Regions from separate parts of the Bradyrhizobium tunisiense genome, predicted to be linked through region 1. Evidence: riboswitches for the same ligand, from Rfam matches in the RefSeq annotation. Region 1 holds a riboswitch; the other holds the start of a gene.
The links. Region 1 has a riboswitch for cobalamin ahead of ACFDR6_RS26375 (TonB-dependent receptor). Riboswitches for the same ligand answer to the same signal wherever they lie in the genome.
Positions count from the first base shown of each region.

Region 2: it holds a riboswitch for cobalamin, as region 1 does, so the genes downstream of both, ACFDR6_RS22535 (TonB-dependent receptor) here and ACFDR6_RS26375 (TonB-dependent receptor) in region 1, are expected to answer to the same signal.

Region 1 covers NZ_JBHLEV010000006.1:362,406-369,954, reverse strand. The annotation lists gene ACFDR6_RS26375 (TonB-dependent receptor) at 1-1,680, opposite strand, end outside; cobalamin riboswitch at 1,796-2,006, opposite strand; gene ACFDR6_RS26370 (hypothetical protein) at 2,055-2,312, opposite strand; gene ACFDR6_RS26365 (hypothetical protein) at 2,395-2,607, opposite strand; gene ACFDR6_RS26360 (hypothetical protein) at 2,746-2,922, opposite strand; gene ACFDR6_RS26355 (adenylate/guanylate cyclase domain-containing protein) at 3,027-4,763, opposite strand; gene ACFDR6_RS26350 (transglycosylase SLT domain-containing protein) at 5,085-7,271, shown strand; gene ACFDR6_RS26345 (hypothetical protein) at 7,348-7,549, opposite strand, start outside.
Region 2 covers NZ_JBHLEV010000004.1:826,296-833,844, reverse strand. The annotation lists gene ACFDR6_RS22545 (ABC transporter substrate-binding protein) at 1-463, opposite strand, end outside; gene ACFDR6_RS22540 (PepSY domain-containing protein) at 650-2,083, opposite strand; gene ACFDR6_RS22535 (TonB-dependent receptor) at 2,096-4,453, opposite strand; cobalamin riboswitch at 4,569-4,770, opposite strand; gene ACFDR6_RS22530 (histidine phosphatase family protein) at 4,843-5,415, shown strand; gene cobT (nicotinate-nucleotide--dimethylbenzimidazole phosphoribosyltransferase) at 5,408-6,460, opposite strand; gene cobF (precorrin-6A synthase (deacetylating)) at 6,471-7,220, opposite strand; gene ACFDR6_RS22515 (energy-coupling factor ABC transporter permease) at 7,261-7,549, opposite strand, start outside.

The sequences.
Region 1 (7,549 bases):
GCCGCCCTTGATGCGCAGGCCGCCCTCGATGTCCTGCGAGGTCTGGGTCTTGAGTTGAAACGTTTGCGGGATCGCAGCGAAGGTCAGGGGATCGAAGGACGGCCCTGAGGACAGGCGCTCGTCCACGTCGGGCGTGCGGAACGCGCGCGCGGCGCGGCCGAACAGCGAGACCACCTCATTGAGGCGATGCTCGGCCCCGAGATGCAGCGCATATTGGGTTTCATCGCTCTGGAGCGGGAGGGCGCCGATGTCGGCGTTGAACGGCGCCGCCGGGTCGAAATTGTCGCGCGCCGCAAGATTGATCGTCTGCACCCGCGCGCCATAGGAAATGTCAGTCGTAGGCGACACGCCCAATGTGTGCTGAAAATAGCCCGCAACCGTCTGCTGCCTGAGGTCGTAATCATGCCAGGGGGAGAGCCCCTGCCCGGCGCCGCGGTTCTGCTGAAAGCTCGCGTCGTAATAGTCGATGCCGGTGAGGAGCTGCGATGGCATTCCGAGCAGCAGGCTCTTCACGCTGAGCCGCGGCGTGATCGACCACGTGGTCAGATGGGAATCGGCATAGGTCGACGTGAAGAAGCCCGGAACCGGCACCGGGCTGGAGAAGAACGCACTCTGCTGTTTCTTGTCGCGCACGCCGCCGTCGACGATGAGATCGACGCCGTTGACGAGGGTCTTGGTGAAGCCCGCGGTCACACTGAAGCCCTGCTGGTTGGCATAGTTGAACGGCGTGCTGGTCCCTCGCCGGTCGGTCGCGACCTCGTCGAGGCCGATCGATGGGTCGACGGTCCGCCCGCCCGGCAGCCGCAATTCCTGATGATCGCCCGTGACGGTGAGAAAAGCGGTCAGGCCCGGTGTCGCGTAATTGAGATTGCCGACGCCGTTCTGCTGGGAATAGCGGTTGTTGTCGCGGTAGCCGTCGGTCCCGACGGCGTTGCCATAGAACGAGGTAGACCACGGACCGGCATTGAGCGAGGTCGAGACGTTGCCGACTTTCGTGTTGAACGAGCCGAAGCCGGCCTCGATGCGCGCGGTCACGGGCGGTCCGCCGACGCCGCTCTTGGTGACGATGTTGATCACGCCGCCGACAGCGTTGTCGCCATAGAGCACCGCTCCGGAATTGCCGCGCGTGATCTCGATACGCTCGATGGAATTGAGCGGGATGGTGGAGAGGTCCACCTGTGCCATGTCGATGTCGTTCAGCCGCCGTCCATTGACCAGCACCAGCGTGTTGGCGGTGGCAAACGCGCCGAAGCCGCGCAGGTCCACGCCGGTCTTGGCACCGATCGGGCCGCCATAGAACGTCGTGATCTGGGCCCCCGGCGTCTGCGTCGCGATGATCTCGGCCAGCGTCTGCGACGGCGCGTGCGCGATATCCGCGGCCGTGACGACGGTCGTGGCAGCACCGACGATACCGCCGTTGCCGGCGACAGCCTCGACGGCCGAGCCGGCGCCATTGCCCGACGGCGCGACATCGGCCGTCGCGCGGGGCCTCGTCGCGCCGTCACCGGTCGCCCTGGCCCGCGTGCGGTTCTGGTCGTCGGGCTTGGTCACTTCAATCGGTGGCAGCTGCTCGGCAAGGACCTGCTGGGCGAAGGCCGGAGAGAGATCGAGCGAATGGAAGGCAACGGACGCGAACAGGCCAGCGCTGAGGCGCCCGGCGGCAGAGACAAGACGGGACACAATTGTAAACCTCGGTATGACGTCAGTGGCACGTCACAGCGAACGAGGTTTCACGGTGGAGCGATGGATTGCTCCGGTGAAGCCGATGTCTGCACTCCCCGACCGACATCTTCGCGTGTGACCACGGCTGACGGCAGGTCTCCTGGCTCGCGGGTCGTTACCTTACGTCGCCTTCCCAGGACCGAGTTCCCAGTGGCATAGGACGAAAGATTCACCGCTTACAGTTGCGGGGGCAGCCGTGGCGTTGAGACAATTCCCGTTGGGACAATCCCGCACCACATTCCCTTTTGATCTCCCTGAGGAGAACCGTCACCGATCAACTTACGTGTCGTTCCGCCGGGGAGTCAATCGACCGGTGGCCGTTGTCACCGCGCTCAGGTCCGCCCTCGCAAACGCTGGGCCTGTGCCCAGGCGGCAGCGACGTCGCGTGGCGGAACATCGACGCGCTTGATCGGAGTCAATTCGCCGGAGGCCGAGACGATCGCGGTTTCCTCGCGTCGGCAGCGCGTGCAGACAAAGCGGACCTCATGCGGGGACGCCCACCAGCTCGATCGCTTCACGTTGACCGCCATCGGCCAGGCATCGCAGTGCGAGCAGGACACCAGAAATCGACCGGGATCGAGCATACCCATTTCATCGGACTCCGCGTCCTTCCGCTTCTTCAATGATTAACCCAGGTGAATCGTTCCGGTGCCCAAGCACCGCCGGTTGCTCTCAGCGCGCGCCCTTGAGGGTGCAGGAGGTCGTGCACGTGACCGTGGTGCCGCGATCGCAGGATCTGCAGGCATTGACACACTGGTTCATGTCGCGGGGATTGTACGAGCTGTAGTTCCGCATCGGGCAGGCCGATGTCGAGCCGGTGATGTCCTGATCCTGATTGCAGGACGCCGTCATGAGCGCGAATATGATCACGGCAACGAGGCGCATGTGATTGCCCTGTCGAGCATGGCAAATGACACTCGCGAGGCACGCTGCACTGCAGCGAACCCCGGCCTTCCCAGCACGAGCGATCGCCCGCTGCGTCAAGGATGCGCGCCAAACCTTAAGAACGGATTGCAGCCGGCCTCAGGCCGCGGCCTTGGTCGCGATCGCCTGCCGCATGTCCGTCGCCAACTGACGGTACTGCTCCGAAAGCTTCAGATAGAACTCGCGCTTGGTGCTGTCGGTCGCGAGCTTGGCAATCAGCTCGCATTCGGCGGTCAGTGTCTCGAACCGTTCCAGCCTGTCCTGAAGTTCCGTCATCGGCGTGTCCCCGTCAAACGCCTCAAGGACATTCAACCTAAGCCCGGGAAATAGGTCACGGCGAACATCGTTATCGAGTAGAAACAATTTTTCCGGGGCGGCAGCTATTTGCTGTCCAGCCGCCAGGCGCCGTCCCAGCCGGCGTCCGGCGGGTTCGCCTCGAACTGCGCGATGCGGCCGAGCATCGCGCGCGACGGTCCGTCGCCGGGGACGGCTTCGAGCGCCGCGTTGAAGGCCGCGCGCGCCTCCTCGAAGCGCCGGGCGCGATAGGCGGCGAGCGCTTCGGCATAGTGCATGCGCAGGCTCTCCTGTGCGCCGGTGAGCGCGCCCGCCCTCGCCATCACTTCGAAGATCGCCTGCGGCGCGCTCTGGCCGGCGACCGCGAGACGATCGATCTCGCGCAGTTCGAGCCGCGATCCGACCGCATCAGCGGTGGCCTGCGCGATCAGGATGCGGGTGCCGTAAACCTTGTTGACGGCCTCAAGCCGGGAAGCGAGGTTCACGGCATCCCCCATCACCGTAAAGCTCATCATCAATTCGGAACCGATGCTGCCGGTCAGGACCTCGCCGGTGGCGATGCCGACCCGCAAATCGCACGGTGCCGGCATGGCGCGGATGCCGAGCAGGTCGGGCAGCTGCTTCTGGAGCGCCGGCACCTGCTCGGTCATCTCGATGGCGGCGAGGCCCGCGAGCAACGCCTGCTCGTCGTCCTCGATGAAGGGCGGGCCCCAATAGGACATGATGGCATCGCCGATATATTTATCGATGATGCCGCGGTTGCCCCTGATGGGTGCGGACATCATCGTGAAATAGTGGTTCATCACCCGCACGAGGCCGCGCGGGGTCATGCCCTCGCTCATCGCGGTGAAGCCGCTCATGTCGCAGAACATGATGGTCATGACCCGGCGCTCGCCGTCGATCGCGATCTCCGGCCGGTCGATCAGCCCCTGCACCACCTTGGGATCGATGTAGCGGCCAAAGGTCTCGCGGACGCGCTCGTTGTGCCTGAGCTGCTCGGTCATGCGGTTGAACGCCGCGGCGAGTTCGCCGATCTCGTCCTGGGTGGAGACGGTGATGGTCTTGTCGAAGCGACCGGCTTCGACCTCGCGGGTGCCGGCGAGCAGCAGCCGCACCGGGCGCGTGATACCGCTGGACACCAGGAGCGCAAAGGCAAATCCGAGCACCGCCGCGAGCAAGGTCACGGCTCCCGACACGATGATGGCCTGGTATTGGCGGCCAATCACTTGCGACGTCGAGAAGAAGACCTGCGTCAGCATGTCCGCCCTGATCGCGTCGACCTTCCGGTTGAACGCATCGCGCAGGGTGTCCAGCTGTTCCAGCGTGGCGCGGGCCTGGACCACGTCCTTGGCCTCGATCTGCTTCAGCAGTTTCGCATTGCCCTCGTCCAGATTGCGCCGCAACTCGGTGACGGCGCTCTCGATGCGGACGTCGAGCCGTGCCAGCGCGGCATTGTCGGAATACGTCCTGGGATCATCGATGATCGCGTTGATGTGCTTGCGCGCTGCCTCGGCTTCTTCCTCGAACTTGCGGTCCAATGCCTCGAAGTCGCGAAGCCGCGCCGCATACGTCTCCTCGTCCGACGACGCCCCCATCTTGGTCATGACCATTTGCCGCAGCGCCAGGGCGCGCTCCAGGGAACGGATATTGGCGCGGGCCAGATGGCTGTAGGCCGGGATGTAGCGGTTGGTCAGCTCGCCCAGGAGGACACCGACCTGGCTCGACATCACCATCGACAGGATCGAGGTGACCAGCATCAGGACGATCAATCCGAGGGCGATGCCGACGATCTTGCGCCGGATCGACTGGTTGAAAATCGGCATAGGCGCGGGGCAAAGGCTCAAAGGACGAAGCGAGGGATTCCATACACCGGATCGGGATTCGGGAACACGCGCAATCTGCCCCTGCTGACGCCCTGGACCCGGCCAAACTGTCGCGCGGGCCCGGATCGTTAACAAAGGCTTAAGAGACTATCCTTTGCTCCCCCAGCGCGGAAGTTCCCGCATCACATCCGTATTTTGCCGCATTGTTGCGACAGCGTGAGGATGCGACACGGTAGTGATGCACCGTGTCGGTGCCTTGATTCTCAAGCCGCATGTCGTCGCGGACCTTGGTTTGTAGTGGTTTCGCAGGGGGACCATGGAATGAACCAGTGCCTACGCTCGCTCGCGTGTGTCGTTGCCGTGGCCGCAATGGCCCTTCTTCCCACCGAGATCGCGGCCAAGAGCAGCCACAAATCGTCCGCGCCGAAGAAGACGCATGAGGCGAAGGGCGGCAAGCATCGCCACACGGCGGTGAAGTCGCGCCACGGCAAGCATGCCGAGGCCAGACACAAATCGAAGAAGGCCGACGACGCGCCGTCTGACAAGCCCGCAACACCGCCGCTGACCGGCGACCTCGCCGCGCTGAAGGACGCCATCGATCTCACCCGCAAGGGCAAGACCGATGACGCGAGCGCAGCGCGCGAGCGCATCACCGATCCCGCCGGACGTAAGCTCGCGGACTGGTTCATGCTGCGCCACTCCGACAGCACGGCGAATTTCAAGCGTTACGCCGCCTTCCTCGAGGCCAATCCGGACTGGCCGAGTCGCGCGTTGCTGCGCCGGCGCGCCGAGGCGCGGCTGTGGCAGGAGAAAGCCGACGCCGCCACCGTGCACAAATTCACCATGGACCAACCGACCAGCGCCAAGGGCAAGTTCGCGCTCGCCCGCGTGCTGCTTGCCGAAGGCGACGCCGATAGGGCCGCGCGACTCGTGCGCGAGGCCTGGCGCGCGGACGAATTGTCGGAGCGCAGCGAGGAGGATTCCTACGAGGCGTTCCGCGACCTCCTGACCGCGGACGATCATCGCGCCCGGATGGACAAGCGGCTCGGCGCCAAGGACTATTTGGGCGCGCGGCGCGCCGCAAAACGGCTCGGCGAGGATGCGCTCGCGATCGTCAAGGCCTGCGCCGCCGTCACCGGCAAGTCGAGCAAGGCCAAGGACTATCTGGAGGACGTCCCGACCGAGGCGCGACGCGATCTCGGCTATGTGCTGTGCCGCGCCCAGTGGCATCTCCAGAACGACCGCATCGACGACGCGGCCGAGGTGATCCTCGCCGCCCAGCCCGACACCATGGCCGCGCAAGATACCGATGCCTGGTGGCGCGAGCGCCGCATGCTGGCGCGCAAGCTGCTCGACCAGGGCAAGTCCAGGACGGCCTATGACGTGGTTCGCACCGCCGCGGTGCCCGAGAAGGAAGTCTACCGCGTCGACTATCATTTCATGTGCGGCTGGATCGCGCTGCGCTTCCTCGACGATCCCCAGGCGGCGCTGGTGCACTTCGCCGCCATCGACGAAGGCTCGGCCAATCCGATCGCGCTGTCGCGTGCCCATTACTGGCGCGGCCGTGCCGCCGAAGCGATGGGCGCGACCGCAGATGCGCGCATGAGCTATCGGGCGGCATCGCGCTATTCGACCGCGTATTACGGCCAGCTTGCGCGCGCAAAGCTCGGTCTCGACCGCATCGAGCTGCGTGCGCCCTCGCCCGTGCTGGCCTCGGCCGACACGCCGCCCGCAGACGAGCGCGTGCGTGCCGCCGACATGCTCTACGACATCGGCGAGCGCGACATGGTGTTCTACTATGCCCAGGATTTCGCCAAGGAGAGCACCGACGTCGCGGCGCTCGAAGCGCTCGGCGAGCTCGCCGGCCGGCGCAACGATGCGCGCGTGATGCTGGAGGTCGGCAAGTCGGCGCTGGCGCGCGGGCTCGCGCTCGACCATTACGCCTTCCCCACCATCGGCATCCCCGAGCACCAGCAGGTCGCGCCCGCGATCGAGACCAGCGTGATCTATTCGGTGGCGCGCACCGAAAGCTCCTTCGAGCAGCGCGACAAGTCGCATGCCAACGCGGTCGGGCTGATGCAGGTGACGCCGGAGGCCGGACGCGATACCGCCAGACGTTTCGGACTGACTTACGACTGGGGCAAGATGGTCTCCGACCCCGTCTACAACACGCAGATGGGCGCGGCCGAGCTCAGCGCGCTTTTCTCGGAATACCGCGGCAACCAGATCATGACCTTCGCCGGCTACAATGCCGGCCGCGGCCGCGTGCGCGAATGGGTGCAGGCGCGCGGCGACCCCCGGGATCCCAGGGTCGATCCGGTCGATTGGGTCGAGCGCATCCCGCTGTCGGAGACACGCAACTACGTCCAGCGCGTAATCGAGAACGTGCTGGTGTACCGCGCGCGGTTCGAGGGCAGCAGCATGATCGCCGGCAAGAGCAACGAGCGTGTGGTGACGCACGAGGCCGGAGCAACGGCACCCGTGGCGGCCGCAGCGCCCGCTCCCTAGTCGACGCCGCCGGGGCTGAACACCGGCGCCTGCAAGGTTACGTCGCTGCGGCTTCCACGCGAGTGCAGTCGCGCAGCTAGATGTCACCTCCTTCCAGCGTGATCGGATCGCGACCTTCCAAGGATGCGCCGGTCAAAGCTCTTGCGAAGGTCCAAGCGTGCATCGTGCAGCTCCAGCACCAGACCGCACCCAGGGCCGCCATCGTCTCGATCATATTGCGAGCGGCGAGCTCGACGTTCGCGGCGGCCGGTTCCGTGCACCCAGGCATCGGCCATTGT
Region 2 (7,549 bases), on a different contig from region 1:
GGAAGGGCTGCTTCAAGACCCATTTGAAGGTGCGGTCGTCGACGGCGGTCAATTCCTGCTGGATCGCGAGGATCATCAGCCCCATCGGATCGCGTGCAGCCCAGCGCGACAGGCTCGCAACGACGTCCTTGGCAAGCACCGGCTCGCCGTCGTGGAACTTGAGGCCCGGGCGCAGCTTGAAGGTCCAGATCTTGCCGTCGTCGGAGGTCTCCTCGGACTCGACCATTTGCCGCTGCGGCTGCAGTCGCGCATCGATGCCGTAAAGCGTGTCCCACACCATCGCCGCGGCATTGCGCACGACATATTGCGTGCCCCAGATCGGATCGAAATTGGCGAGATTGGCCTGCGGCACGAAGCGGAGCGTGCGAGCCGAGGCGCCTTGCGCGATGGCCGGGGCCGAGAGTCCAGTCAATGCCAGACCGCCCGCGCCCGCCAGTCCCTTCAATACGGTCCTGCGATCCATGAAGTCCTCCCAGTAATGCCAGTGATCCGGCCATCGTTGGCCAAGGGCAGGTGAAACCAGAGCCCATTCGCTTGCAAATGGTATGCCACTAACCGGCCCTTCGCCAGCAGGATCTCACCGCTATTTGGACCCTCCCAAGCCTCGAAGAGCCGCCGCGCGTTGCGATCGTCGCTGGTTCGCCTGAGGTCAGCCTGTCAGGGAGAGCCGCAAGCGCCGCCAGCCGATGACGACGCCGGTCATGGAGAACACGAAGCCTAGCGCACAGAGGCCGACGATCATGACATCGCGCAAACGCGGATGTGCCATGAGAATCGGAAAATCGAGTGTGTGGAGTGCGCCATACAGCCAACGATAGGCGCGGCGCGAGGCATCCAGCCGTTGCAGCACGCGGCCGTCCGCGCCATCGATGTCGAACCAGAGATCGCCGCAGCGCGAGCGAAAGACAGGAGCAGCCGGGAGAGCCGATCGCATGAGGTAGACATCGTCATCGGCGACGACGACCGGCGTCTTGCAGTCCGGGGAGAGGCGCGCCGTCAGTGCCGATACCTCGCGCGCGCTGAGAAAGGCCGTCCGCTGCTGGTGCGGCAGATCCCCTGCCCCGATCAATCTCTGATCATCGAGCGCGACGCGGTCGCGCCGATAGACAGTGCCATTGAAGCCGAACCATTCGACCTCGCGGGCCGAGGAGGATATTGGCTGGCGATCGAGCGATGCGACCTCCCGCCAATCCGGCGCACCGTTGATCACGCCGGCCTCTGGAGGCATCAACTGTCCGGGCGAGAACAACCGCCCGTGGTCCATCGAGAGCCAGCCGCTGAAGATCCAGGTGAGCACGAACACCATCGCCGCCAGGCCGAGGAGGTGATGCAACGCGTGCCAGCCGCGGTAAGGCGTTGCGAGTTGACCGTCCCTCATCCGCAGCCGGATGATCCCGAGCGCCGCGCCAAGCACGGCCGCGATCAGGGCCAGCAGCGACAATGTCCAGACGACGCCGTCCCATAGCGCCCAATTTCGCCTCAGCACGGTCGGATAGATCCAGTGCAGCACGCTGCCCACGAGGTTCCACCCCCGTTCGCTCCGTATCGTGTCGAGGACCACTTCGCCGGTGCGCGAGGAGACGTATATTTCCGTGCCGTCGGGATCTGCGAGCACGATGCGAAACAGCGGGCGATGTCGATCGAAGCCGTTCGGCACGGTCCACTGATCGTGGTCCGCCTGCGCCTGCACTGTTGCTTGCGCGGCGTCGAGCCCGCGACGGCTGGCATGATCGCGCGCAATCGCGAGAGCGATGTCGACCGACCTCACCAAGGCGTCACCTCCGTCGGACGCGTGCAACGCGCGCAGCCCCGATGCTCCCGCGACAACGTAAGCGAGTCCATCGCTGCGCCGGATCAACCTGACCCGTGTCGCGTCCCTCATTCCACTCGCGACCACGGCGTCCGCAACCGCGATCTGCGGCTCCGCGCGCTCGACCGGCGCGAGCCCTGCAAATCGCTCCGCTTCCGTCAGCGACGGAAACGGAACGAAGTGCATGACGATGCCGGTCGCGAACCACATCGCGAACAGCAGGCAGAACGCAATCCCGAGCCAGCGGTGCAGCAGGACGGTCGCGCGCATCATGCGGTCAGCGTCCTACCATTTGAAGGACGCCGAGAGTTCGTAGGTTCGGGGCGCGCCCAGGAGAATCTGGTCCGGATAGAACGGATCGCCCCAGATCGCGTAGCGCTTGTCCGTGATGTTGCGAACGCGGAAAGTCAGCCTGGCCTTCTCCACCGCGTTGAACACTGTCCTGGGGATGTCGACGAAGGCGTAGACGTCGGCAACGGTATACGCCTTCATTGTCACCGTGTTGGCGTCGGTGTTGTAGCGGTCGCCGACATGGCGGCCGGTGATGCCGAGCTCCACCGGCCAGGGCGTGAAGAACCGGTAGGACGCGCCGGCGTTCGCGACGATGCGCGGCACGTTCGGCGGCGTATTGCCGGAAAACGAGCCGCCGGTGAAATTGTAATCGGCATAGCGCGCATCGACATAGGCGATGTTGCCCCATAGCCTCAACGGTTCGATCGGCCGAACGGACGCGGCGAGCTCGACGCCCTTGGATTCCTGTCGTCCCGCGATGTTGAGTTGCATCCCGCCGGCCGCTGCATAGACATTCTTGCGCTGGATGTCGTATGCCGAGAACGACCATTCGGCCCTGTTGTCCCAGAACAGGTGTTTGACGCCGGTCTCGTAGGTGCGCGCGGTGGTCAGGTCGAGCGGCTGGGTGGGTGCGAGCAGGAAGATGTTATTGGCTGCGACGTCGGCGCCGGTGGCGTATTGGCTGTAGAAGGTCAGGCCGGGAACGGCCTCCCAGGTGTAGCCGATGCGGCCGGTCACCGGCGCCCAGTCTTTGGTGTACGGAAAACCTGCCTTTACGAGGCCGTTGACGTCGGTCGAGTTGCGGTCGAGCCCGATATGTTCGACGCGCAGGCCACCAACCAGCGCGAAGCTGCGCGTCAGCTTCAGCCGGTCTTCGAACGACAGCGCCTCGTTGTCGATGCGCGCGGTCTGTTGCTGCGTCGTGAGCAGGCCGTAAAAGCCACGGTTGGGATCGACCAGCGAAACGGAATCGCCGGGAAAGTTCGCCGCGCCGGGCCTGACGAAATCGAGATAGCTCGACGAGAGCGTCGTGACCAGCCGGTTGTCGAAACCGGCGATATCGGTATCCCAGATCAGGTCGGTGACGTTGCCGACCAGGCGCTGGCTGTGCGCGACATAGAAGCGCTCGCGATCGACCAGGTTCGTGGTGGAATTGAACGCCTCGATCTCATTGTTGAACCATTTGCGCTCGGCGCCGTAGCCGTACGCCTGGCTTTTCAACGTCAGGTCAGGCGCCAGCTTCAGCTCGAAACCGCCACGCAGCCATACTTCCTGCGCCACGTTCTTGTTGTCGAGCACGTTGTAGTTGGTGTTGAAGGTGCGGTCGTCGATGGTGACAGCACCGAGATTGGTTCCGTTGTAGTTCGAGACGTAATTGCCGGAGACGATGCCGCTCGTCGCGTGCGAGCCGCTGAAGGCGATCGGCACCAGCGGTGCGCCCCAATAGGCTTTCGAGCGGTCCTCGCGGTACTCGATCGCGCCCCAGATCTTGAGGCTGTCCGAGATGCGGTAATTGAGCTGGCCGGACGTGCCGAACGTCTTGACGTTGGTGTCGTCGGCAAAGCCGTTGAGCGCGGAACGGCTGATGTCGAAGCGGTAATCGAGGCCTTGCACGTTGGTGCTGCCGCCCGAACCGTAATGGGTGCGGAACGAGTTCAGCGAATCCCAGGAGAAATCAGCTTCGTTCCGGATAGCTCCGGTGTGCGGCTGCTTGGTGACGAAGTTGACGGCTCCGCCGGCGGCGCCCTCGCCCGACATCAGCGAGGCCGGACCTTTGAGGAATTCCACCGCCTCCAGATTGGCGGTGTCGGTGATCCGCGAGGTCATGTTCTGCGGACCGATCTTGATGCCGTTGTAGAGCGTGTTGATCTGGCTGTTGGTGAAGCCGCGCATGGAAAAGCCCGCAGGCTCGGCTGGATTGTCGCCGGAGGTAACGCCGACGGCGCCCTGCGCCACCTCGGACACGGTGCGATAGCCCTGCTCGCGCATCGTCTCGGCCGAGATCACCTCGACGGTTGCGGGCGTCTGCCGCACCGCCAGGCCGAGCCGCGAGGCGCTTTCGGCCACGGCATTGGAGTTGAGCGGCGTCGGTGCGGTCGCGGCGGGCAAGGCGGGCGTGGGCGCCGTTACTGCGCTCGCCGGCCTGCGCGCGGCCGCGCGGCGCGGGCTTTGCGCGTCCCGGCCGGCTGGTCTCGCCTGCTTGCGGGCCTCGGCCGGCGATACCTCGACAGGCGGCAGGGGTTCGCGCAGCTGCTGCGCCAGCGCAGCGGGCAGATCGAGAACGGCAAAGAATGTGAGGGCGGTGGAGGCGAGCAGGAATTCTCGCGATCGTACGATGCGGATGGACAACACGGTTTCGGACCTCGGTATGACGTCAGTGGCACGTCACAGCGAACGAGGTCTCACCTTTGGCCTTGCAGCCGTCCGATGAAGCCGAATGCCTGTACTCCCCGACCGACATCTTCGCGTGTGACCACGGCTGACGGCAGGTCTCCTGGCTCGCGGGTCAGTACCTTGCATCGCCTTCCCGGGACCGAGATACCCAGTGGCTCGTGAGGCAAGATTCGCCGCTCACAGTTGCGGGGGCAGCCACGGCATTGGGGACAACGTCCCCGCACCGCATTCCCTTTTCATCCCCTCTCGGGGAAACCGTCGGGAGCATCTAGGATTACCATCAAGACAGAGTCAATGTGCGAGTTGCGGCGTTATGGTCACCACGACCAACTTCCTTGGAGATGAGCATGGAAGGCGAGACCTTCCTCTGGCTGATACGGCACGCACCCGTCGAGGGCGTGAAGGGGACGATCCACGCCGCCGACGCGCCGGCCGATCTCGGCGACCACGCGCAACTGGAGGCGCTGCAGCGGCGTCTGCCTGGGAATGCCGTCAGCTATGCCAGCCCCTCGCGGCGCACGGTCGAAACTGCGCGCGCACTGGGGCTCGAACCGGAGTTGATCGGTGAATTCCGCGAGCAGGATTTCGGCGACTGGACAGGCCATCGGCACGACGAGCTTTCCGCAACCGGCGGCGAGACTTACGCGCAGTTCTGGAGTGATCCGGCTGGCGGACGCCCGCCGGGCGGCGAGAGCTTTGCGGATCAGGTCGCGCGCGTCCGGCTGGGTCTGTCGCGGATCGGGACCGGATCGGCCACGCTCGTCGTGCATTCCGGCACCATCCGCGCCGCGCTCTGCATCGCGCTGGACCTCACGCCACAAGCCGCCCTGCGCTTCGTGATCGATCCGCTGTCGCTGACCCGGATCGATCGCCTGGCGGCCGGCTGGCGCGTCGTCGCTGTCAATCAGCGGATCAGCTAGGTCTGTCAGGCACGTTGGCCTGTGCGAATGTTGCCATGCCGTTGTGGAGCGCGCAGGCGAGGCGCACCAGCGGCAGCGCGATGGCAGCCCCCGATCCCTCGCCGAGCCTGAGATCGAGGCTGATCAGCGGCTGCACGTTCAGTGCCCGCAGCACCAGACGATGCCCCTGCTCGGCCGATTGATGCGAGGCAAGCAGGAACGGCTGGCACGACGGATTCAGCCGCACTGCTGCGAGCGCTGCCACCGACACGATGAAACCGTCGATCATGACCGGGATGCGGGCTTGCGCGGCCGCGATGATCGCCCCTGAGATCGCCGCGATCTCGAGGCCGCCGACGGCGCACAGGATTTTGTCGGTCGTCTCCCCCGCAACGCCATGCAGCGCAATCGCGGCATCGATCACGCGTGCCTTGTGCGCGCGGCCGGCCGCATCGACACCGGTGCCGCTGCCTGCAATCTCCCCGGCACTCACGCCGAGCAGGCCCGCCGCAATCGCCGCCGACGCCGTGGTGTTGCCGATGCCCATCTCGCCGAAGATCAGCAGATCGGGCTGATTGGTCGCCGCACGCGCAACCGCGCGCCGGCCGGCTTCAAAAGCAAACGCCAGCTCCGCAGGCTGGAGCGCGGCCTCGACGCTGAAATCGCGGGTGCCGCCGCGCGGCTTGTCGGTGATGATGCCGCCCATCTCGCCTGGCGCCAGCGTGCCGGCGTCGACCACCTCCAGGCTCGAACCAAGCTCCTGCGCCAGCACCGAGATCGCCGCGCCGCCGGCGGCAAAATTCGCCATCATCGCGATGGTCACTTCTTGCGGATAGGCCGAGACGCCTTGCGCGACGATGCCGTGATCGCCGGCGAAGACGATGATCGGCACGCGCGCGGCGCGGGGCAGCTCCGTCGCCTGCAGGCCGGCAAGCTCGATCGCAAGCTGCTCGAGCCGGCCGAGTGCACCGGTTGGTTTTGTGAGCTGCGCCTGCCGCGCGATCGCCGCCTCGCGATGGAGCGCGGAGATTTCGGGGCACTGTCGATAGACCCATTCGGGGAGCATGCTGCCTCGCTTAACCCGCGCGCTTGAGGATGTAGCTGTCCATGATCCAGCCGTGCCGCGCGCGTGCATCCTGCCGCGCGGCGACGATGCGCTCGCCGACATCGGCCAGCGCGCCGGACAGGATGATCTGATCGGGCATGCCGAGATAGGCTCCCCAATAGATGTGGAGACCTGCCGCATCCAGCGACTGGAACGCCGTGCCGCCGTCGAGCATCACCACCACGGTGTCGACACCTTGCGGCCAGCCGCCCTCGCGCAAGCGCCGCCCCGTCGTGACCAGAAAAGGCTCGCCGATATCATTGAGCGGCAACGCATGTGCAGCGCAGAGCGCCTGGATCGAGGTGATGCCGGGCACGACCTCGATGTCAGGCGCCGGATTGAGCCGACGCGCAATGCGCAGCGAGGAATCGTAGAGCGAGGGATCGCCCCAGATCAGCAGCGCAACCTTGCCCTCGCCTGCAAGGTGTCTTGCGATCGTCTGCGACCAGGTCGCGGCCACCGCATCGTGCCAATCGTCCACGCCCTTGCGGTAATCCGTTTCACCGGCGTCGCGCACGGGAAGATCGAACTCGGCGATTTCGGTCTTGTCGCTTGTGAGCACGTCCGCGCAGATCGTCCGACGGAGATCGGCAAGGTCGGACTTCGCCGTTCCCTTGCGCGGGATCAGGACGAGATCGGCCGCGTTGATGGCGCGGATCGCGGCGCGCGTGAGCTGGTCGGGATCGCCGCAGCCGATGCCTATCAGGGAGAGCGTGAGCATCGCGAGCGCGAGGGGCGGCGTACCGCCCCTCGCTGATCTCTCAGGCCGCGTTGTGCAGGCGCGGGGTAACGAGGCCGGGCGCGGTGACCCCACGCAGCGACTTCGCCAGCGCCAGCACGGCGAGATCGGCGAGCGGCTCGATCACGATGACGAGCGCGTAGGACGCCGCGAACGTCGCAATGCTCGCGAGGTTGCTCATCGCAAAACCGGAGCCATAGAGAGCCCAGAACGCCACCCAGGCGATCACGCCGGCCTGGTAGGTCGTCGAGAGCGCCAGCGCCTGCCGGTACTTGAGATCGACATAGGCGGTGTTGCGCGGAATGATCCGC